Regions from separate parts of the Arthrobacter sp. StoSoilB13 genome, predicted to be linked through region 2. Evidence: predicted binding sites of a transcription regulator. Region 2 holds the regulator's gene; the other holds the start of a gene.
What was found. The regulator HrcA, encoded in region 2, represses chaperone genes, less so after heat shock. The targets are predictions, from matches to a motif close to TTNGCACTCGNNNNNNNCGAGTGCNAA.

Region 1: the regulator HrcA is predicted to act here: its motif matches at 11,181-11,207, upstream of groL (chaperonin GroEL).

What each region holds. Positions count from the first base shown of each region.
Region 1 covers NZ_AP024648.1:578,701-592,689, forward strand. Annotated here, with positions in the region: gene LDP01_RS14950 (hypothetical protein) at 1-685, shown strand, start outside; gene LDP01_RS14955 (peptidoglycan-binding domain-containing protein) at 685-1,452, shown strand; gene LDP01_RS14960 (efflux RND transporter periplasmic adaptor subunit) at 1,538-1,825, shown strand; gene LDP01_RS14965 (ABC transporter ATP-binding protein/permease) at 1,828-3,273, shown strand; gene LDP01_RS14970 (ABC transporter permease) at 3,329-3,805, shown strand; gene LDP01_RS14975 (lipid II:glycine glycyltransferase FemX) at 3,928-5,016, shown strand; gene LDP01_RS14980 (peptidoglycan bridge formation glycyltransferase FemA/FemB family protein) at 5,123-6,436, shown strand; gene LDP01_RS14985 (threonine/serine exporter family protein) at 6,464-7,951, shown strand; gene LDP01_RS14990 (siderophore-interacting protein) at 7,948-8,787, opposite strand; gene LDP01_RS14995 (uracil-DNA glycosylase) at 8,840-9,607, opposite strand; gene LDP01_RS15000 (DUF3263 domain-containing protein) at 9,716-10,051, shown strand; gene LDP01_RS15005 (LytR C-terminal domain-containing protein) at 10,100-10,720, shown strand; gene LDP01_RS15010 (cold-shock protein) at 10,910-11,113, shown strand; gene groL (chaperonin GroEL) at 11,427-13,052, shown strand; gene LDP01_RS15020 (ribonuclease HI family protein) at 13,250-13,989, shown strand, end outside.
Region 2 covers NZ_AP024647.1:919,772-929,060, reverse strand. Annotated here, with positions in the region: partial or broken gene lepA (translation elongation factor 4) at 1-969, shown strand, start outside; partial or broken gene hemW (radical SAM family heme chaperone HemW) at 970-2,200, shown strand; gene LDP01_RS04370 (DUF4870 domain-containing protein) at 2,231-2,644, opposite strand; gene LDP01_RS04365 (DUF3097 domain-containing protein) at 2,781-3,644, opposite strand; gene hrcA (heat-inducible transcriptional repressor HrcA) at 3,823-4,830, shown strand; gene dnaJ (molecular chaperone DnaJ) at 4,882-6,009, shown strand; gene LDP01_RS04350 (16S rRNA (uracil(1498)-N(3))-methyltransferase) at 6,012-6,785, shown strand; gene LDP01_RS23640 (hypothetical protein) at 6,828-7,226, opposite strand; gene LDP01_RS23635 (GerMN domain-containing protein) at 7,250-7,768, opposite strand; gene LDP01_RS04340 (PhoH family protein) at 8,127-9,212, shown strand; gene ybeY (rRNA maturation RNase YbeY) at 9,209-9,289, shown strand, end outside.

The DNA of each region.
Region 1 (13,989 bases), on a different replicon from region 2:
GACGCCCGATGAATCAATGCTCATAACGGCAGCCAACATGTACGTCATTGAAGATTGCATGAAAAACGCCGGTGTCATCATGCCGGAGAAGCACGGCGACCTGACGGTTAAGGCTGACCAATCGTATGGCGTTTGGGTTCCTGAACTTGCGGCAAAGTACGGGTATGACAAGCCGATCATCCGTACCATAGCGGGCATTTACGATTCCAAAACGAGGGAATCAGCAGACGCAAATGTGAAGAAGTACTTTGAATGCGATAATGCCACTATGTCCAGTCAGATACCTCCTTTCCGTAGCAGAATCGCGGGTCAGGACTCATTGCTGACGAACATTAGCAACGACTCGAATGCATTATCTGAGCGGGATCCTGAGTGGGGCAAAGCACGCGATGACTGGATTGCTTGCCTCAAAGAAGCCGGAATTTCAATGCGGCAGGATTCACCCGATGCCTGGGTTCCTTCATACCCTTCGGACAAGCAAGGCGAAATCAGGACAGCTGTACAAGACGCGGGCTGCAAGCAGGAAACGAAGGTAATGCAGCGCATCTCGGATATCCGGGCGCAGTATCAATCTGCCCTGATCGCCGCCAACCAAGCCGCCATGAACAGGCTCGCCGTTGACAAAACCGAGGCTCTGGCAAAAGCCAGGACGATTTTGCGGCAACACGGCAAGGGCGGCGCTTGATGCCGATGCAGCAGGACGCGGTAGTCAAGGTGCCGCGGGTTCCTCGATTCCGGCGGATCATTGGCTTCCTGGTCGTAGTCATGGCAGGAATGGCAGGTGCCTTCCTTGCCGGAGGTTACATAAAGTCACCCCAGTCTGCAGCCCTCGACTCCATCAACATTCCAGTCCAGGTGACCGCCACGGTGGAGCGCAGGGCTTTGGCGAGCACACTGGTCGTCCCCGGGAGCATGACTCCGGGAACGTCGACGGGCATCGCAGCATCAGTACCTTCAGGGACTGAACGCGCCGTCATCACGAGCATGCTGGTTGCCGTTGGTGACACGCTAAAGCCCGGCACGATCGTTGCGACTGTGTCCGGGCGCCCTCTTATTGTTATCTCAACGTCCGTCCCCCTGTATCGCGACCTCAAAGATGGTGACAACGGTCAAGACGTTTCCGCGTTGCAAAAGTGGCTTCAATCCATGGGGTATCTGCCCAGCATGACCGGAGTATTTGATAAGTACACCCAGGAATCCGTGGCGGCTCTGTACCGTGACGTTGATCAGCCAGCACCAAAATCCGACGACAAGAAGACCATGGTCCGGTGGAGGGAGTTTGTTCAAATTCCTGGTGATGAGGGCTCGGTGACGAGCATTGCTGCTTCAGGAGCCGTGCTGACGGACAATCTCTTGGTAGCAACAGTGCAAACTGCCCCGGACGTGGTGGTGGGACGGGCGTCCATTACCCAGGCTGAAGCTCTCAAAGCTGGCCAGGGCCGTCGCGCTTGAAGCCAGTGGTTACAACGCTCAGGGCGTCATTCAGAGCATCGGGGTTTTCGACCAAGGCAATGCGGAAAAGGGGACGCTTCCCGGAATGGACATCATCGCCTCTATTCCCGAGGACCCCAACAAGCCAAAACCCGGTCAGCCTGTCTCTATCAACGTGAAGGAGCCGGTCCAGGAGACCTTGGCAGTTCCCCTGACCGCCATCAAACAGGACGACACCGGGACGTACGTGATGGTGCCGAGTTCGAAAAAGGACACTGGTGAGGGCGCATCGGTGGAGAGAATTGACGTGACAGTGACGGGGCAGCGCGATGGCTGGGCTGCTTTGGCCGAGACATCGGACCTCGAGCCTGGAACCGCCGTCGACGTATCGTGAACATGCCAACGCCCGGCGGGATTCCCCTGCTCCGCTTGGAACGCATCGGGCGCTCCTATGGCGGAGCCGATGTACCCACCGCTGCCCTTCAAGATGTCAATCTTGAGATTGGTGAGGGTGAGTTTGTTGCGATCATCGGCCCCTCAGGCTCCGGCAAGTCAACACTCCTGAACATTCTTGGGCTGTTGGACCGCGCGTCAGAGGGCACGTACTTCATCAACGGTGCCGATGTGTCACTGATGGCGGAGAAACAGCGCGACGTGTTGCGATCGCGGATGTTTGGATTTGTCTTCCAAGCCTCGCATGTGATGTTGGATGAATCGTCAGCACGGAATGCGGCGCTCGGCCTCCGTGTTCAAGGTGTCCGCCACGTGGAGCGGGAGTTGCAGGTGACGGAGGCCCTGCGTCGGGTTGGGTTGCTGCACAGGACGGACGTGCCCGGCAAGAACCTCTCTGGAGGGGAAAGGCAACGTCTTGCCTTGGCGCGGGCCCTCGCGACCAGGCCCGGGATCCTGTTTGCAGACGAGCCGACTGGAAACCTGGACAGTGGCAATACGCAGAGTGTCATCGCGGATCTCAAAGCCTTGAATCAGACGGGCGTGACCGTCGTCGTCATAACGCATGATCCGATCGTCGCCGCCGCGGCAGACCGGCAGATCGTCATCAACGACGGACGGTTGGAAACGCCCGATGCACAGAGTTCGCAAGGCTCGGCCCATCATGAGGCCAGGGGTGGACGCCCGGATTCAGCTGAAATTCTCGCCGCTGCGCCTCTTGGGCGACGGCTCAATCTATTGGCGGACGACATCTATGATGCCTTGGCGTCCCTTACCTCCAGGACAGGTAAGGCACTCCTGCTCATTCTGGCGTTCATGCTGGGATCCGGTGGACTGGTTGCCTCGGTTGGACTTAGCCAAAGCGCCTCCGCGCAGGTTTCCGAGCGCTTGGCCGAAGCCGCATTGGATGAACTGCAAGCCTCGAGGAGTCCCTCGGGGGTTCAACCCGGAAACCCTGACCTCGCAGGTTTGCGGGATCAGCAGAACAAAATAGCGGCCCTTCATGGAGTCGTTGCGGTTGGTTTGCGCGTTGAGATGGCGACTTCCGAATTCCGACCCACACGCTTTCGGCCAAATACAGGCATCCAAGAGGACGACTTCGCGGGATCCCTCTTGGCCGTGGATTCCACGTTTCTGGAACTTAGCGAGGCCGTAGTTGAACCGGCCTCTGCGCTGTCTCTTCTGGACGAGTCCTATGGAAAGCCAGTGGCAATAGTGGGACAGGACACGGCCACGCGTTTGGGGATACCTTCTGCGGGCCCAGGCCAGAAAATTTGGATCGGTGGGCAGCCGGTTCCCGTCGTAGGCATACTCAGCCAGACCGGAAGGAACCCTGTTCTGGCAGACAGCATCATCCTGGGGATCGGGGCCCTACCCGTCCACTGCTTCTGATAACCCGGTATTTGTGGTCCGCACCCTCCCTGGGTTTCCAGCGCCACTGGCCGACGTGATTCCTTTAGCCCTCGACGCCGCCCATCCCGAGCACTTCACAGTAAACACCGTGGCCGACCTTCGCTCGCTCCGAAGAGGTGTGAACAATGATTTGGGCGTATTGATCAGTGTCATCTCCTGGGTGTTGCTCGCTCTTGCCTGCCTGAGCGCTGCTACATCCATGTATTTGACCGTGCAAACACGAAGATCGGAGATCGCTCTCCGTAGAGCCCTCGGTACGAGTCGCGCCAGCATTGCCCGGATGTTTATCCTTGAGGGCTTGCTGGTGGGATTGGGTGGGGGCCTGGCGGGGGGAGCGGTGGGGGTGCTCGGCGTCCTGGCCTTTTGCCTGAGCCAGGAGTGGACGCCGGTGCTGGGACCTGAATCAGTGTGGACTGGGATCGCTGCCGGCGCAGCTACCGGTGTTCTTTCTGCGGTGTATCCGGCTATTGCGGCGTCCAGAGCGGATCCGGCGCAGGCAATTCGCGCCTAGCTCGAACGGGCAACTCACGGAGAGTCAAGCTATTTTCCTACGCCCGATAGACTTGGGGCTGCATGTCCGCATGCGCACTTGCTTCTGAGCACCGATTTGAACACTGCACCAAACCCCTGAGATTGGACACGGCCACCTTGCGAGAATTTACCGCCCGCTTTGCCACCGCCGAGGAAATCGATAACTGGGACAAGCACGTCACAGCCAACCCCAATGGCGGCAACATGCTGCAGTCGGACGCCTATGCGGCAGTCAAGGATGGCAACGGCTGGTTGGTCCGCCGCTTGGTTCTGGAGACCTCCGAATACTCCAGCTACAACTTGCTTCTTGAGAAGAAGTTCCCTGTCCTGGGCCGCCTGTGGTACCTGATCAAGGGCCCGGACGCCGCCTCTGTGGATGACATCAACCCCATGCTGACCGCAATCGCTGCGCTGGCCCGTGAACAGAAGATGAACGTCTTCACCATCAAGATCGAGCCCGACGTCGTGGACTCGCCTGAGGTGGCGGCTCAGCTGAAAGCCGTGGGCTTGGTTAAGGCGCCAAATATTCAATCCAACGACTCAACAGCGCTGCTGGATATTTCGGCCCCTGCCAACGAAGTGTTGCGGAGCATTTCATCGCGGGCACGCAACGCCGTCCGCAGGGCAGAACGTGAAGGATGCGAAGTTCTCCCAGCTGAGCCTGGCGAGGAGACCTACCGCAAGCTCTACGCACTGATGCAAGACACCGTGAACGCCAAGGGTGCCATGCCGTTGCGGAGTTATGAGTACTACTCCCGTTTCTGGCACGAATTCTGCAGCCGCGGGCAGGGGCACTTCTTCTTTGTCCATGAGGACGGTGCACCCAGCGTCGGTGCTTTCGTTATCAACTATGGCTCCAAGGCAACCTACAAGGATGGCGGCTCCACGCAGAACCGCAAGCAATACGGTGATTCGCATTTGGTCCAGTGGGCAGCTATCCAGCGGATGCAGGATCTGGGCTGCGTTGAGTACGATTTCTGCGGCACGCCACCTGCCGCCCGGATCAAGGACAAGACCCACCCACTATTTGGCATGGGCTTGTTCAAGACGAGTTTCACCAAGACCGTTACGGACTTCGTAGGCTGCTACGACCTCGTCCTCGGACGAATCCGGCATAAGCTCTGGCTCAAGGGTGCCGAACGCGTCTTCCGCCGGCTGGAAACCATGCGCACCGGCGGACAGTTCTACTAAGAACCGGCACCAACCCAACACACTTCAGGCCCGCCCCGGCCACCAACGGGTGCAAATCTATCTAGGTGAGGTAATTTCTTTGACTCCGATTGAGGCTGGAACCGGCATGGAATTCGTGATTCTCAATGACGCTGATTTCGAGACATTCGCAAAGGGACACCCGCAAGGCAGCTTCATCCAGTCCGTAGACCTGGCGCGGTTCCAGCGTGCCCGCGGCCAGGAAGTGGAGCTCTTTGGCGTAACCCGCGGCGGCAGCCTGATTGCCGCCGGAAAGCTCGTCTACACAGCCAACCGTTTTGGCTACAAGGTCTGCGACTGCGCAAAGGGACCACTGCTGGACTACAACGACGCCGAAACGGTGCGGTTCGTCGTCGAGCAGTTGAAAAAGCATGCGGCCTCCAAGAAGGCTGCTGAGCTGCGGATCTCGCCAAACGTCAAGTACATCGCCCGCGACGAGGACGGGGCGGAGCACCCGGAGGTTGAGGACAACCGTCCACTGCTGAAGGAACTGGCAGGGTTGGGCTTCAAGCACCAGGGCTTTGACATGAATTTCGCGAACATCAATTGGATGTTCGTCAAGAAGCTGGATGGGATCGCCGATTCCGAAGAGCTCATCATGGGCATGAATTACCGCACGCGCAAGGCCATTCGGAAGGCCGAAAAGAACGGCGTTTACCTGGAGCAGGCCACGCTGGAAACGCTGGACGACTTCTACAACGCGCTGAGCACGGCCGGCGACGAAAAGGGCTTCACCTACCGCGAGCGTGAATACTACGAAGGACTGCTCCGCAATACCTCGGATGAGTTCACCAAGCTCATGATGGCCAAGATCAATATCCCCGAATACCGGGCGTCCATCACCGAGCGCCTGGATGCCGAAGCCAAGACCCTCGCGGACCTCAAACGAGAGGTCGAGGAAACCGGGAGCAAGAAGAAGGCCAACCGCGTCAAGGTTGTCCAGGATCTCGTGGACAGCTACGAGCGGAGCCTGAAGGACATCGAACGCTTCCCCGACTCGGTCGGCGTGGCTACGGTTGCGGCAATCCACTTCGCATGCTCCGGCGATGAAATCGTGTGCGTGATCGGCGGCACTGTCCAGGACTACATCTACTTCAACGGGGCAACGTCGCTCTACTGGGGCATGATGCTGCACGCGCTGAACAACGGCTACTCGCGCTACAACTTCTATGGCACGTTCGGCATTCAGGGCCAGGATGAAACCGGTCACGGCGGCTACGAATTCAAGAAGGGCTTCGGCGGCGAAGTGGTCCAACTGGTGGGCGACTTCGTTGCACCGGTGAATCTGCCGGTCTTCACTGCTTACCAGGCGGTCAGGAAGCTTGCAGCTGCCGCCAAGACGGTACTGGCAAAATTGCCGGAGCCCGGAAACCTGCTGAGGAAATTTCGGGGGAAGAACTAATCAACGAAGCCAAGGGAGGAACACTGCGTGACTGAACGCCCTGAGGGCTCCGGCGGCAGGCCTCACACTGACGGCTTGCCCAAGACCCAGCCGATGCGGCCATCGCAAATCCGGCAGAACGCCAATGCCAAACGCATGCTGATGCGCTTGGTGCAAGGCGATAGTCCGCCCACAGCCCCCATGAACATCGTGGACCGGCTCGCGGGAAGTCCGTACGCCAACCCAACTATCCAGGTTGTCGGCGTCGACGCTTCAGCGCGCAAGACCATCGACTTCGCCCTGCATCTGGCCGAAGTCATGTTCCGCTACGGCGCAGGTGCCCTTGAAGTTGAGACGAGCATGATTGCCGTGACTGCCGCTCTTGGCTTGAAGAACGTTGAAGTGGACATCACCAACCAGTCGGTGGCCATCAACTATGCACCGAAGGACCAGACCCCCATCACGTTGTTGCGCGTGGTGCGCTCGTGGACCAACAACTACGCCGGCCTGGCCCAAGTGCATCAACTGGTCACGGACATCGTGGCCGGAGGCGTTGGCCGCGACGAGGCAGTCCGTCGACTCAACGACATCGTCCGGAGCGCCAAGCCCTTCCCTCGCTGGATGGTAACCGTTGCCTTCGCTGTGTTCGCCGCGGTGTTCGTGGGCGTACTGGGCGGCGGTCCGGGCGCTTCAGCCCTGGCATTTGGCTCCAACTTGCTCATCAGCCTGGTTGCGCGTCAATTGAGCCGGTGGCGCACCCCGGACTTCTTCATCACCCTGTCGTGCTCGTTCCTGGTTACATTTATCGCCCTCATGCTGCGTTGGGCTGGCGCGGACATCGCTCCGTCCATTGTGGTTGCGGGCGGGATCCTGTTGTTGCTTCCCACAGGCAGGCTGGTGTCTTCCGTTCAGGACGCCATCAACGGCTTCCCCGTCACGGCCGCCGGACGATTCCTCTCCACGTTGCTCACCTTCGGCGCGATCGTCGCCGGCATCGCCGTCGCGGTTGTGGTGGGGACCCTCATGGGCAGCGAAGTCCTGGACGTCACCAAAACATTCCCGGACGCGTATCCTTTGTGGGGCCAAGCCATCCTGATCGCGATCGCGGTGGTAGCTATTGGGGTCACCGAACAAACACAGATGCGTTTGTTACTCCCGACGGCGGCAGTCGGCCTGGTTGGCTTTTTCGTCTTGTGGGGGGCTACTACGGCCGGGTTTGGCGACCGCTTGTCGCCGGCAGTTTCGGCTGTGGCTATCGGCCTGCTGGCTCGGGTAGTGGCGCTGAAACTTGGTGCTCCCCAACTTGTGGTGGCTGTTCCGGCCGCGCTGATTCTGCTGCCCGGCCTGACCATATTCCGTTCGATGTATGTATTGACCATCGAGGAAGCGGACATTCTGCAGGGCGCGGGGGGCATGTTGAACGCAGGCGCGATTGTCCTGGGAGTGGCAGCAGGCATCGTGCTGGGCGATAACCTGGCGCGGCCGCTTACGAAGGGACTATCCAGCAACGAGCGCCGCAGGGTACGGCGCCGCTAGATCTGTCCTACGGGGAGCTTCTTCTCTGCCTGGAACACTTCCTCTACCCGGCCCTGTGCCCAGTAGCCGGAGAGTGAAACCTGCGAACGCTCCAGGCCGCGCTGGGTGAAGAAGATCTGCCGCAGGCCCTTCATGTAGCCCCTTTCGCCATGCGCAAAGACATCTACGCGGCCGGGCAGCCACTGGATTTCGCGAAGCGCGTCCAGCAACACCTCGCTTGATCCGGCGGGCACTCCGTTGCGCTGGAGCCATCGGAGTTCCAGGCCGGCAGGAGCGGCGATAGGCAGGATGTCCTCGGCGCTGTCCACCTCAAGGAACGCATATCCGCGGGCTTCCGGGGCGAGGGCCTCTATGCAGGCTGCGATGGCTGGAATCGCGGCGTCATCGCCGGCGAAGAGGTGCCAATCGGCGTCGGGCGCGGGGTTGTAGCCGCCGCCGGGGCCGGTAAAAATCAGGGAGTCTCCGGGTTCTGCTGCCGCCGCCCAAGGCCCTGCCAGGCCCTCGTCGCCATGGACTACGAAGTCAATCGCCAGTTCGCGTTCTTCAAGGTTCACCCAGCGGATGGTGTACGTCCGGGTGTGCGGCCATTGCTCACGTGGCATTGACTCGCGGATGCCCCACAGGTCCAGCGGAAGCTGGTAATCAACGCCGGGCTGCGGAAAAACTATCTTGACGTATCGGTCCACGTATTCGTTGTTCGCGTAGTCGCTGAACCCTGGGCCGCCGGCGACGATCCGCACCATGTGGGGTGAGAGCCATTCTTTGCGCAGGACGGTCAGGTTAACCTGCGGACGCGTGTTCCGGGTGGCGGACGAGGTAACGGGGAGAGCAGCCATGTAGGCAAGCCTAAGCTAATTCGTTGGGTGCCACCTGCGTATGAGTCGAAGGTTACAAGATGGGTAGTTCCCAATTGACGGGCTCTGCGCCCTGTTCCCTCAACAGTTGGTTGGTGCGGCTGAAGGGCTTGGAACCAAAGAAACCACGGGATGCTGAGAGGGGACTCGGGTGCACTGACGTGATTGCCGGTGTGCCATCCAGCAGCGGCATGACCGCTTCGGCGTCCTTCCCCCACAGAATCGCTACCAGCGGACTACGGCGTCCCGCGCCGTCGGTGCGATGGGCTACCGCCCTGACGGCCGCCGTCGTGATTGCCTCCCAGCCTTTGCCGCGGTGTGAGCCGGCGTTTCCCGCTGCGACGCTAAGGACGCGGTTCAGCAGCAAGACGCCTTGGTCCGTCCAGGCTGTGAGGTCGCCATGGATGCGCGGCGGGAGCCCAAGGTCGTCGTGGAGTTCACGATAGATATTTGCCAGGCTCCGGGGGATCGGCCGCGTATGCCGCGAGACGGCAAAGGAAAGCCCGACGGCGTGTCCCGGGGTTGGGTACGGGTCCTGGCCAAGGATGAGTACTTTGACGTCGGCCAGTGGTCGGCAGAAAGCCCGGAGCAGGTTGGTAGCCGGGGGTAGGACTTGGATCCCTTGGGCAGCCTGACCCGCAACAAAGGCCAAAGCTTCACGGAGTTGGCCTTCCACGGGTCGCAAGGCGTCCGCCCAATCCGCGGCCATCAGCTCTTCCAGGGGTCGGTCAACAAGCTCGTCGAAGCCCGGATCGGCAACGCCGGCAGGTTCCAGGTCAAACAGTGCATCCTCGCCAGTCACCCTGTCATTGTCCCCTCCATGGCATCGGCGGTGCGAATGACAGCGTTGTTATTCGCCCGTAACATGGGTGTAGGACATTTTCCCCCAACCAGCGTCAAGGAGTGTGCCGTGGCAGAACCAGCACCGGAACCAATGGCGCCGCAGTCTACCGGTTTGGCACTTGAAGACCTGGCGGCAGAGACCCGCAGCGACTCACCTTTAAGTGACCGTGATCAGCAAATGTTGGCCTTGGAGCGGCAATGGTGGAAGTACGCCGGCGCCAAGGAACAGGCGATCCGTGAGCTCTTCAATCTCTCCGCCACCCACTACTACCAGATCCTGAACGCACTTATCGATACCGAAGATGCGTTGGCCCACGATCCCATGCTTGTGAAGAGATTGCGTAGACTACGTACGTCGCGCCAACGTGCGCGGACAGCGCGCCGCCTGGGGTCCGACGCGTAAATCGCCCGGCTGATAGTCAGCAGCAACCAGCAAGGACAAGGCTTCACCATGACCAAATTTGCCAAGGATGAATTCGACCGGGTCCCACAGAACAGCTCCCGGCAGGGTGTTCACCGTGACGCCCAAGAGACAGCCCGCCCCAATTTGTGGCCGGTCTTGACCGTCGGAGCCGTCGCACTGGTGCTGGGACTCGTCGCTTTCCTTATACTTCCGCGGCTTGGCCTGGTTGCCCCCGGTGCGTCCGCAAGCGTTTCGACGCCGGCGCCCCAGCAGAGTGAAACTTCCCCTTCGGCTGCACCTACCGAATCAAGCAACGCGCCCATCGCTTCCGGTGAGCCGAGCCCGGGCACCACACCTTCCGGCGAAGCCTCGGCAACTCCTTCTGCTGCACCGGTGGACAAAACCGTTGCAGTTGCCGTCTACAACGGCACGGCTACGGCCGGGCTTGCGAGCCGAGTCGCAGGGCTGGTCCAAGGCGATGGCTGGACGCTGGGAACTGTGGGGAACTGGGGAGGCCTGCCGCAACAGTCTTCCGTGGTCTTCTACAACGTTCCCGGCCAGAAGGCGAACGCAGAAGCGCTGGGCAAGCTCCTGGGTATTTCCGCCGTTGTTGAATCTCCTGAAATCCAGCAGCCGCTGGTTGTTGTTGTGGGACCTGGCTACCAGTAGTTCCGCCGATCTTCGAGCATTTTCCCGGGGTTCCAGCCTCGAAAGTGGCAACTCGGTTAAGCCTCAATAACAAAAGTCATGGTGGACCCCTCCGCAGCAGCGCGCGGCGAGTGACTGTGGTTACAGTGGATTGATTCCGGTCCGGAGATCCCGGCAACCGGTCTTGGCTACTGTGAAAGTGTGGGCATCATGGCTTTGGGAACCGTCAAATGGTTCAATGCCGAAAAAGGGTATGGATTCATCACTGTGGATGACTCCGGCGACGACGTCTTCGTGCACTGGTCCGCGATTCAGATGGAAGGCTTCCGCGCTCTTGAGGAAGGCCAGCGGGTGGAGTTCGAATTAGGCGAAGGCCAGAAGGGTCCGCAGGCCGAAAGTGTCCGCGTTGCATAGTCCCCTCGGCCGTCGCGTCAGCTAACGGCTGAAACCCCTTTGTTTATAGCGCAAAGTGGCGCTTCTGCTTGCACTCTCCCCGGTCGAGTGCTAATTATTGATTTAGCACTCCTACGCTTCGACTGCTAACTGCGGCCCGGTTTACGCCGGCAGCAGATGGCTCCCGGAACGTCAGGAGGATCAAGAAACACCTTGGTGGGGTGAGGTCCGGAGCGCGGGGCATACAGAGGCCGCAAGCAAAGGACCGTCCGTCGCGGGCACCCTATCTGACAGGTTCCTTCTTAACGACTGTCCCGAAAGGACTACCGCCGTTATGGCCAAGATCATTGCATTTGATGAAGAGGCACGCCGCGGCCTCGAGCGGGGCCTGAACATCCTCGCCGACGCCGTCAAGGTCACCCTCGGCCCGCGTGGACGCAACGTCGTCCTCGAAAAGAAGTGGGGCGCCCCCACGATCACCAACGATGGTGTTTCCATCGCCAAGGAGATCGAGCTGGACGATCCTTACGAGAAGATCGGTGCTGAGCTGGTCAAGGAAGTTGCCAAGAAAACGGATGACGTCGCTGGCGACGGTACCACCACCGCTACGGTTCTCGCCCAGGCACTGGTCAAGGAAGGCCTGCGCAACGTTGCCGCCGGCGCCGACCCCCTGTCCCTGAAGCGCGGCATCGAGAAGGCCGTCGAGGCCGTCATCACCGAGCTGCTCGCCTCCGCCAAGGAGATCGAGACCAAGGAAGAGATCGCAGCTACGGCTTCCATCTCCGCCGGCGACCCGGAAATCGGCAGCCTCATTGCCGAGGCCCTGGACAAGGTGGGCAAGGAAGGCGTCATCACGGTCGAAGAGTCCAACACCTTCGGCCTGGAGCTCGAACTCACCGAAGGCATGCGCTTCGACAAGGGTTACATCTCCGCTTACTTCGTCACCGACGCTGAGCGCCAGGAAACGGTCCTCGAAGACCCGTACATCCTGATCGTGAACTCCAAGATCTCCAACGTGAAGGAACTTGTCACGGTCCTGGAGAAGGTCATGCAGTCCAACAAGCCGCTGCTGATCATCGCTGAAGACATCGAGGGCGAGGCCCTGGCCACCCTGATCGTCAACAAGATCCGTGGCACCTTCAAGTCTGTTGCCGTCAAGGCTCCGGGCTTCGGTGACCGCCGCAAGGCACAGCTCGCCGACATCGCGATCCTCACCGGTGGCCAGGTCATCTCGGAAGAGGTCGGCCTCAAGCTGGAGAACGCCGGACTGGATCTCCTCGGTACCGCCCGCAAGGTTGTCGTTACCAAGGACGAGACCACCATCGTTGAAGGTGCCGGCGACGCCGACCAGATCGCAGGCCGCGTTGCCCAGATCCGCGCCGAAATCGAGAACTCCGATTCCGACTACGACCGCGAGAAGCTGCAGGAACGCCTGGCCAAGCTGGCCGGCGGCGTTGCAGTCATCAAGGCCGGTGCCGCAACCGAGGTTGAGCTCAAGGAACGCAAGCACCGCATTGAGGACGCTGTCCGCAACGCCAAGGCTGCTGTTGAAGAAGGCATCGTTGCCGGTGGTGGCGTTGCCCTCATCCAGGCTGGCGCCAAGGCATTCGCCAACCTCACCCTCCAGGGTGACGAAGCAACCGGTGCCAACATCGTCAAGGTTGCCATCGATGCTCCGCTGAAGCAGATCGCCTTCAACGCCGGCCTCGAGCCGGGCGTTGTTGCAGACAAGGTTCGCGGCCTGCCTTCCGGCCACGGCCTGAACGCTGCCACGGGTGTCTACGAAGACCTGCTGGCTGCTGGCGTCAACGACCCCGTAAAGGTCACCCGCTCGGCTCTCCAGAACGCTGCTTCCATCGCTGGTCTGTTCCTGACCACCGAAGCTGTAGTTGCCGACAAGCCTGAGAAGAACGCTCCGGCTGCCGGTGGCGACGACATGGGCGGCATGGGCGGCTTCTAAGCCTCCTAAGCTGTAGCGTCACGCTTTAGAGCAAACGACGGCGGTCCTCACCATTTGGAGGGGGCCGCCGTCGTTTGCGTCCGCGCCCAAGTAGATAGCAGCAGATGCCCTTTTCAGCGCTCAAAAGGGCATCTGCTGCTACTGGGTTGGGTGCTAGCACGCTTTCAGTGTCTGTGCGGTCTGGCAGGATTGAAGGCATGACGATTATTGCTGCCGCCGATGGCTCTGCCCTCGGCAATCCCGGGCCGGCCGGTTGGGCCTGGTACGTTGACGATTCCTGTTGGCGCGCCGGAGGTTGGCCACACGGCACCAACAACATGGGCGAGCTCATGGCTGTCCTGGACCTGTTCCGTTCCACGGCCCACATACCGCAGGAAGAACTGCTGATCCTTTGCGACAGCCAGTACGTCATCAACTGCATCACCAAGTGGATGCCCGGGTGGAAGCGGAAGGGCTGGCGGAAGGCTGACGGAAAGCCCGTGCTGAACGTTGACCTCCTCAAGGACATCGACCAAGCAATCGTCGGGCGCAAATACACGTTTGAATGGGTCAAGGGTCACGCCGGACATGACCTCAACGAGGCAGCAGACGAGCGCGCACGCGCCGTAGCCACCGCCTTCCAGCAGGGCACGGCAGCTCCTATCGGACCGGGGTTTACGGGCTCACACCAAGTCTCGGCCGAACCTGTTCCTGCCGCAGCGGCCGCTGGCACCGGGGCGGTTCCTACAGCCGGATCCGTACGCACAGCAGGGGCCGTTCCCACGACCACTCCAGTTCCGCCGGCCAGAGCCGGGCGCGGATTCCAATCCCACTCGGAACCCACCCTGTTTGGGGAGTCGGGTATCTTCGGCCAGCCGGATCTTTTCAGTGAACTGGACGAGGATGCGTCCGCGCGGGAATTGCCCGCGGAGGAAGTCGTGGTTGCCCTGGAGCGCGA
Region 2 (9,289 bases):
TCGGAGTCGCTCAGCGGCTACGCCGACGCCAAGCCGATGGTGTTCTCGGGTCTGTACCCGCTCGATGGAACTGACTACCCTGTTCTCCGCGATGCCCTCGAGAAACTGATGCTTAACGACGCCGCCCTGGTCTACGAGCCCGAGACGTCCGCCGCCCTGGGCTTTGGCTTCCGCGTTGGCTTCCTGGGTTTGCTGCACCTCGAAATCACCCGTGAGCGCCTTGAGCGCGAGTACAACCTGGACCTCATCTCCACAGCTCCCAACGTTGAGTACGAGGTCACGCTGGAGGACAAGAAGGTGGTCCACGTGACCAACCCCAGCGAATATCCCACAGGCAAGATCGCAGAAGTCCGCGAGCCCATGGTGTCCGCTACGATCCTGGCGCCCAACGAGTTCGTGGGATCCATCATGGAGCTCTGCCAGAGCCGCCGTGGCCAGATGCGTGGCATGGACTACTTGTCCGAAGACCGCGTGGAGCTGCGCTACTGGATCCCGCTGGCCGAAATCGTCTTCGACTTCTTCGACCTCCTGAAGTCCAAGACACGCGGTTACGCATCACTGGACTGGAAGGCCGACGGCGAACAGGTCGCGGACCTTGTGAAGGTGGACATCCTTCTCCAGGGCGAGCAAGTGGATGCTTTCAGTGCCATCACCCACCGTGACAAGGCCTACGCCTACGGTGTGATGATGACCGGCAAGCTGCGCGAACTCATCCCGCGTCAGCAGTTCGAGGTGCCCATCCAGGCTGCCATCGGATCGCGCATCATTGCCCGGGAAAGCATTCGGGCCATCCGCAAGGACGTTCTTGCCAAGTGCTACGGCGGTGACATCACCCGTAAGCGCAAGCTGCTTGAGAAGCAGAAGGAAGGCAAGAAGCGCATGAAGATGGTGGGCCGGGTTGAAGTGCCCCAGGAGGCTTTCATTGCCGCGCTGACCACCGACGAGTCCAAGGACAAGGCCAAGAAGTAGATGCCCAGCGTCCTTCCTTTGGGCGACCCGGCACCTGCGGATGGCTTGTTGCCTCCGCAGGTGCTGACCGGCGTCGAGCACCGCAAGTTCGGGCTGTATGTGCATATCCCGTTCTGCGCGGTGCGGTGCGGCTATTGCGACTTCAATACCTATACGGCCACGGAGCTCGGCGGTGGGGCGTCGCAGGATGCTTATGCCCAAACGGCCGTCACCGAGCTGGACTTCGCGGCAACGGCCCTGAATGCTTCCGGCTTGCCGGAGCGGCCCCTGAGCACCGTATTCTTCGGCGGGGGAACACCCACGTTGCTCCCTGCCGAGGACTTGGCACATATCCTGCGCGCCGCCGTCGGGCATTGGGGACTTGAGCCGGGCGCAGAGGTGACCACCGAAGCCAACCCCGACTCCGTGACGCCGGAATCACTCAAGGTGCTCGCTGATGCCGGCTTTACGCGCGTCTCCTTCGGCATGCAGTCCGCGGTGCCGCACGTGCTCAAAGTGCTGGATCGCACCCATACGCCCAGCCGTGTTCCGCTGGTGGTCCAGTGGGCGCGCGAGGCTGGCCTGGCCGTTAGCCTTGACCTCATCTACGGCACGCCGGGAGAGTCGATGGCGGATTGGCAACTGTCCCTTGAGACTGCCCTCTCCTACGAACCCGATCACATCAGCGCGTATGCCCTGATCGTCGAAGACGGCACAAAGCTGGCGGCCCAAATCCGCCGCGGCGAAGTCCCCGGAATCGACGACGACGACCACGCCGCCAAATATGAGCTCGCTGACAAATTGATCTCCGAAGCCGGCCCTGACGTGGTATGAGGTCAGCAATTGGTCGAAAACGCATGAACAAGCCTGCCGCCACAACCTTGCCTATTGGCGGGGCGATGACTGGTGGGGTATTGGTCCCGGCGCCCACTCCCACGTGGGCGGTGTCCGCTGGTGGAACGTTAAGCACCCCACGGCTTATGCCAACAGGCTGGCTGCAGGAGACTCGCCGGCAGCCGGCAGGGAAACCCTCGACGCCGACACCCGGGAAGTCGAGCGCATCATGCTTGAGGCGCGGCTCGGTACAGGGCTAGCGGTGGATGCGTTGGACAAAGTTGGCCGCCATGCGATGGCGGGACTTATCGCTGAAGAGCTGGTGGACCCGGTTGCGGCCTTCAAGGGTCGCCTGGTTCTTACGCTCAAAGGCCGGCTACTGGCGGACGCCGTGGTGCGCAGGATTCTGCCGGACTAACCGTCGGAAGAATCCTGCGGAGGCCCGGGACTACTTAATCCAGCGCAGGTTGAGCTTGTAGCGGTGGGGCTGCCCGTGGTTGACACGAATACCAGCCGAGACTGAGAAGCACGTAAGTGCTACCCAGATGCCCGTGGCGATGACTGCAAAGATATTGCCCACCACTGGAAGCAGAACAAGGATATTCGCCAGGACTGCTGCGAGGGTCGGAGGGAGCGTGAAGTTCAGGGCTTCCTTGGATTCCTGCGCCGTAAACGGCCCGCGATCACGGAAGATCAGATAGATCAGCAGGGAGGGCAGGCATCCCAGAATTCCCCCGAAGTGCGCAAGGGTGGCCCACTGGCGGTCTTCGCTTGCCGTCAGTGGGAGTGCGTTTGCGGGCGCGCCATGGTACTGGGGCTGGCCTGCGGCGCTGCCCGGTTCTTCAGGAGCGTTCTCTGCCACGGTGTCTTCCCTTTGCTGTAAAGATGCTGCAGTGTTGCTGTCCCAGAATACTGGGTTCCGGGTCATCCCGGGACCAACGCCCCGTTACGTCCCCGGGAAAAGTGCGTTCAGGAAACGTAAATTCAGGACAAGACCGTCAGGCAGTGGTGAGGAAATCGATGACTTCCTCCACCCTTCCCAGCAGCGAGGCTTCCAGATCGGCGTAGGTGCGGACCGCACCAAGCAGGCGCTGCCAGCCGAGTCCAATGTCTTCGGCGGTTTCGTGCGGCCAACCGAAAGCGGTCAATATTCCGGTCTTCCAGTCAGTGCCTCGTGGAACGTCCGGCCACCGCTCAATACCCAACACTTTTGGCCGGATCGCTTGCCAGACGTCTACGTACGGATGGCCCACGATCAGCACGTTTCCGGCGGCTCCGGGCACCGTCATGGCTTCTGCGGCGATGCGTGATTCCTTTGAGCCCGCTACCAGATGGTCTACCAGGATCCCAAGCCTGCGGCCGGGCCCAGGGGAGAACTCTGCGATCGCTGACTTGAGATCGTCCACGCCGTGCAGCGGCTCTACGACGATGCCCTCAATGCGGAGATCATCGCCCCAGACTTTCTCCACCAGTTCGGCGTCGTGCTTGCCTTCCACCCAAATACGGCTCGCCTTGGCCACCTGGGCACGCTGGCCCAGGACCCTGACGGACCCGGATGCCGTTCGACCCGGCTGCAGAGATGAACCAGGAGTCGAACCAGGAGCCTTTGTCGCCGGCGGCATGAGGCGGATGGCCTGTCCTTCAAGCAGGAAACCGAATCCGAGCTGGAAGGACTTGGTTTTACCACGCCGGTCCTCAAGGGAGACGATGTGCATTCCCCCCGATTTCTCCACGCGGGTGACTTCGCCCACCCAGCCGGACTGGACGTCTTCAAGGACCATCCCGCGCTGGACGGCTACCTCGGGGAGCTGGCGTTTGGCAGGAGCGGACAGATCCTGCGGGCCCCACGTATCGAAAGCCAAGGACTTCATACCCCTTTGTGCTGGTTGTGCTGGGAATAACTCCCGCGGGCGGTTTCAATGCTAGCAACGTGCTGGCTCATACTAGACTTGTTAGCACTTGGGCATGTTGAGTGCTAAGTATTGGTCCGAAAAGCTATCGGTCCTACACAGGCCGGGACAGTCGTCAGGAGGTGTTGCAATGAGTGAGCCACGCAAGCTTGAAGTACTGCGCGCAATTGTTGAGGATTATGTGCATTCCCGTGAGCCGGTTGGATCCAAGGCACTTGTGGAGCGGCACCATCTCGGCGTTTCAAGCGCCACCATCCGAAACGACATGGCCGTACTTGAAGAAGAGGGCCTGATCGCGGCGCCGCACACCAGTGCCGGCCGGATCCCAACGGACAAGGGCTATCGGCTGTTCGTGGACAGGATCTCGCAGGTCAAGCCGTTGTCCGCCGCGGAGCGTCGAGCCATCCACTCGCTGCTGGAAGGGCCGGACGACCTCGATGACATCCTTGAGCGCACCGTCAGGCTGCTGTCGCAACTGACCAACCAGGTCGCCGTCGTACAGTACCCGCACTCCAACCGCGCACTTGTCCGTCACGTTGAATTTGTCCTCCTGGCGCCCAAGCAGGTGCTGGTGGTACTCATCGCAGATACAGGAAGCGTTGGCCAGAAGGTCATCGAGGCTGGCTCCGATGTCAGCAACGAGGCCTTGATGGCCCTGCGCTCCCGGTTCCTTGGCAGCATCGCGGGAACCCAGCTGGCGCTGCTGTCGCAGGTGCTGCCATCCGTCGTGGCGCTGTGCCCGCCGGACCTTCGCGCACTCGCGCAGCATCTTGCCCATGGTCTCCAGGCTTTGAGCGACACCAGCCGTGAAGAGCGCATCGTCATGGCCGGAACAGCCAACCTTGCCCGCTCCAATGTGGATTTCCCGTTGAGTATCGGGCCAGTGCTGGAAGCTCTTGAGGAACAAGTTGTCATGCTCCGGTTGTTGTCCGATATGGGGGATGATCCCCGCGGCGTGACAGTCAGCATCGGTCGCGAGAATCCTTACGATGGCCTGGCCGAGGCCTCGGTCGTGGCAACGGGGTACGGCTCCGGAGCCAAGGTCGGAATCCTTGGACCAACCCGGATGGACTATCCCACCACCATGGCTGCCGTGCGCGCCGTGGCCCGCTACCTTTCCCGCATTCTCGGCGGCTGACGCCGGCCCCCGAGGTAAGAACCGTTTTACAACAAGGAAGAGATACCGACTTTGAGCAGCCACTATGACGTTTTGGGAGTCTCACCGGAAGCCACCGGGGAAGAGATCAAAAAGGCGTACCGCAAGTTGGCGCGAAAGCTTCACCCGGACGTCAACCCCGGGGAGGATGTCGCGGAGCAGTTCAAAGCCGTGACGCATGCTTACGAAGTGCTGTCCGACCCCCAGAAGCGCCGCGTCTACGATGCCACCGGAAACGAGAATGGCACTGACAACGGCTTTGGCGGCGGCTACTCAGGCCAAGGCTTTGCCTTCCAGGACATCTTCGACACCTTCTTCGGCGGTGCCGGCGGACAAGCGGGACCAGCCTCCCGTGTGCGTCGGGGCCAGGATGCACTCATCAGCGTCCGCATCGACCTCAAAGACGCCGTGTTCGGTGTCAACAAGAAGCTCGAAGTTGATACGGCAGTGGTTTGCCCCACGTGTGATGGCAGCTGCTGCCGGCCGGGCACCCACCCGGAGCGTTGTGACATTTGTGGCGGCAGTGGCCAGGTCCAGAGGGCCGTTCGATCCATCCTGGGCCAGGTCATGACCACGGCCCCCTGTGGTTCCTGCGAAGGCTTCGGTACCGTCATCAAGGATCCCTGCAATGAGTGCAACGGCCAGGGCCGCATCCGTAGCCGCCGGTCCCTCACCATCAAGGTACCTGCCGGTGTTGCCACGGGTACGCGGATCCAGCTCTCCGGCCAGGGCGAAGCAGGACCGGCAGGCGGACCTGCCGGCGACCTCTACGTAGAGATCCGCGTCAACAGTGACTCCACCTATATCCGTGAAGGCGACGATCTGCACGCAACACTGAGCGTTCCGATGACGGCCGCTGCTTTGGGTACGGAACTGAGCCTGGAAACCTTTGACGGGCCCCAGGAGATCGACGTCAAGGCCGGCACCCAGTCCGGCGAGGTCATCACGCTTCGCGGTTTGGGTGTTACCCACCTCAGGGGCTACGGTCGCGGCGATCTCAAGGTGCACCTGCACGTTGAGACGCCGGTCAAGCTGGATCCGGCACAGGAAGAGCTTCTGCAGCAGCTTGCCAAGTTGCGGGGCGAGCAGTTCAGCGAAGGCAAACTCGTGGCCAGCGGCGGCATGTTCGCCAAGCTGCGGGACAAGCTCGGTAACCTGTAGCGGTGAGCAACCCCGTTTTCTTCACGCCTGCCGGGAGCCTGGACGGTGTTGAGCCGGGCGCGTTGTTCGTCATCGACGGTGCGGAAGCCCGGCATGCCGTGACGGTGAAGCGCCTCACCGTCGGTGAGGCCGTGGACATTGCCGATGGCGCAGGAGCCCGCCTGACAGGCACGGTGGCAGAGACCGGCCCTGGAAGTTTGTCCGTCATGGCATCCAGTGTGATTTTCGAGGACCAGCCGGATGTGCGTTTGGTGCTTGTCCAGGCATTGGCCAAGGGTGACCGTGACGAGTTGGCTATTGAAACGGCCACCGAACTGGGCATTGATGCCGTGATCCCTTGGCAGGCCGAGCGATCCATTGTCCGCTGGAAGGGGGATCGCGCTGCAAAGGCCCACGCCAAGTGGCAGTCTGTGGTCACTGCCGCGGCCAAGCAGGCCCGCAGGGCATGGATACCCGAGGTACGTCCCATCCTGGATTCCGCGGCGCTGGCAAAGGCTGTTGCTGCCGCAGACCTGGCTGTGATCCTTCACGAGGACGCCAAGAACCCTTTGCGGACCGTCCTTGAAGCGCCGCTCGTGGCTGAAGGCGGCGGGCTGGGGTCGCCGCGTGAAGTCCTCTTGATCGTGGGGCCGGAAGGTGGCATCTCGCCGCGCGAGGTGACGCGCCTCAGCGACGCCGGGGCGGTCACGGCTCTCTTGGGCCACCACGTCCTGAGGTCATCGACGGCGGGACCCGCCGCCGTCGTACTCGCCTCCGACGTCCTGGGCCGCTGGTAGGTGGTGTGGGCTGGCAGGGGAACTACCCTGGGGACGCTGGCTCTAGCCGACGCTGAAAAGACGCGTATCCGTGGTGGATGTGTCTGCTTGCCCGGAGTCCTGAACCTGGGTCACGCGTAATTCGTATTTCCCTGGTTTCAGGGTTGCGCTGAAGGAGAACACACCGAATTGTCCCGGCTCGCCGGTGGCTTTTGTCTGGCCGGTCAACAGGCTGGTTTTCTCACCGCTGCCGTTGTCCCGGAGAATCTGCCAGCTGACCGGCTTGGAGCTGTCGGTGCTGCGGCCATTGAACTTAACGGCGCCGGCGGGCAGCGAGGTGTCCTCCTGCGGATCGATAATCCACAGTGGCGCAACCAAGGAAGCGTCCCTGGCCATCGGTTGACCGAGCCGCACCTGGCCGAACGCCATGAAATCCGTGTGGCCCTCGACCAGAATGACCACCTGGATTTGCTGCCCTGAATTGATCAGGGCCCCGACGACGACGCCGCTGCGGTGGCCGTGTAGACCAGCTGCTGTACAGCCCGTTGCGCCATACCTGCATCAAGGTTGGAATTGAAGGCGTCCCGCGAGATATCAACCGTGATCACGTTCTTGCCCGAAATGGAGGTTGCCAGGCTGCCTGGGTCCTGCCAGGGTGTGAAGAAGTCGTGGTCCAACGGCTTTTCGGCCATCATGATCCGCAGAGCTGTGGTGACGGGGTTTCCGTCGCCGGAAATGTCCCTGAATTCGCGGTACAGGTAGACGTCTTCCTTACTCCGTCCAATCCAGTAGACCGGGATCTTGGTGGACGCCTGGGTGGTCTCCAGGGGAGCATTGCTGGCCGGAGCTTCCTGGACGCTGACGGGCGGCGCGCTGGAGGTAGCTTGGGTGGGTCCACCGTTGGCGATACAGCCGGTCAGCAAAAGGACAGCAAGCATCGCAGGCGCGGCGACGGCGGACTTTTTCCGCTTTCGCCCGCCGGGCTGATGGCTTACTGACTGCACGATGGGGATTCCTTGCCTTTGCGGCCGGTGGTTGTCGCCGACGCCTCGAACGGGCGTAGTCTGACTACCCGCTCTGCCAGCTTGGCATATCGTCGACGGCGGCTGGCCGGGTTTGCGGGCACTGGCGGCAACTGAAACAGGATTGATACCCGCTTGATGCCGAGTTGAGACAAAAAGTCGTCCCCCCCCGCGGCCCGTGCAAGGTGGACGAAGCCCGCGGGTACGCCCTTGTCGTTCCGGGCTGGCGTAGGATTGAAGGCATTCCGGCATATGGCCTGGCGGTTCAGCCAGTCCCGTTGTCGAAACGATGGACCAACTGTATTCCGACCGGAGGAGAAGAGGCCGCACGGCCACCACTATGAGTGAATCCCTGAATGGGCGGTTGCGGACCGGAAACGGGAACCCAGCCACCACCGAGTTCCCGCACACCTTACCGGGCACGCGCACGGAAATCGTCACGTTCGACAACTCCGATCAGATGGTTCACTCATTGGGCAGCCATGACGAAGCCTTGCGCTACATCGAGGAGCAGTTCCCGGACGTCAATTTCCACGTTCGCGGCAATGAATTGTCCATGTCCGGTCCATCCACGGTCATTCCGCGCATCATGCGCCTCCTTGAGGAGGTCCGCGGACTGGTTGCCAGGGGAACCGTCGTTACCCCTGATGTCCTCCAGCAGCTCGTTTCCCTCCTGAGGACACAGTCAGTCCAGAATCCCGTGGATGTCCTTACCCACAACATTCTCTCGAGCCGTGGCAAAACCATCCGGCCCAAGACCCTGAACCAGAAGAACTATGTGGATGCCATCGATGCGAACACAGTGATCTTCGGTATTGGCCCGGCAGGTACTGGCAAGACCTACCTCGCCATGGCCAAGGCCGTGCAGGCCCTGCAACTCAAGGAAGTAAGCCGGATCATCCTGACGCGGCCCGCTGTAGAGGCGGGGGAGCGGCTGGGTTTCCTGCCGGGAACGCTGAGCGACAAGATCGACCCCTACCTGCGGCCGCTTTACGACGCCCTGCACGACATGATGGATCCCGAATCCATTCCCCGGCTGATGGCTGCCGGCACCATCGAAGTCGCACCGTTGGCCTACATGCGTGGACGGACGCTCAACGACGCCTTCATCATCCTGGACGAGGCCCAGAACACCACGCCTGAACAAATGAAAATGTTCCTGACCCGTCTCGGATTCGGTTCCAAGATGGTTGTTACAGGCGACGTAACGCAGATCGACCTGCCTTTTGGCTCCACGTCCGGACTACGGATCGTACGCGAAATCCTCACCGGGATCGATGACGTCAATTTCTCCATCCTGGAGGCCGCGGACGTCGTCCGGCACCGTTTGGTTGCAGACATCGTCTCCGCCTACAGCAGGTGGGATGACGCGCACCGTACGGATGGGGCTGCCGGCACACATCACAAACGTGGAGAACGAAAATGAGCATTGAAATCAACAACGAATCCGGCGTGGAGGTGGACGAAGCCCAACTGGTGACATTGTCCCGGTTCATCTTCGAG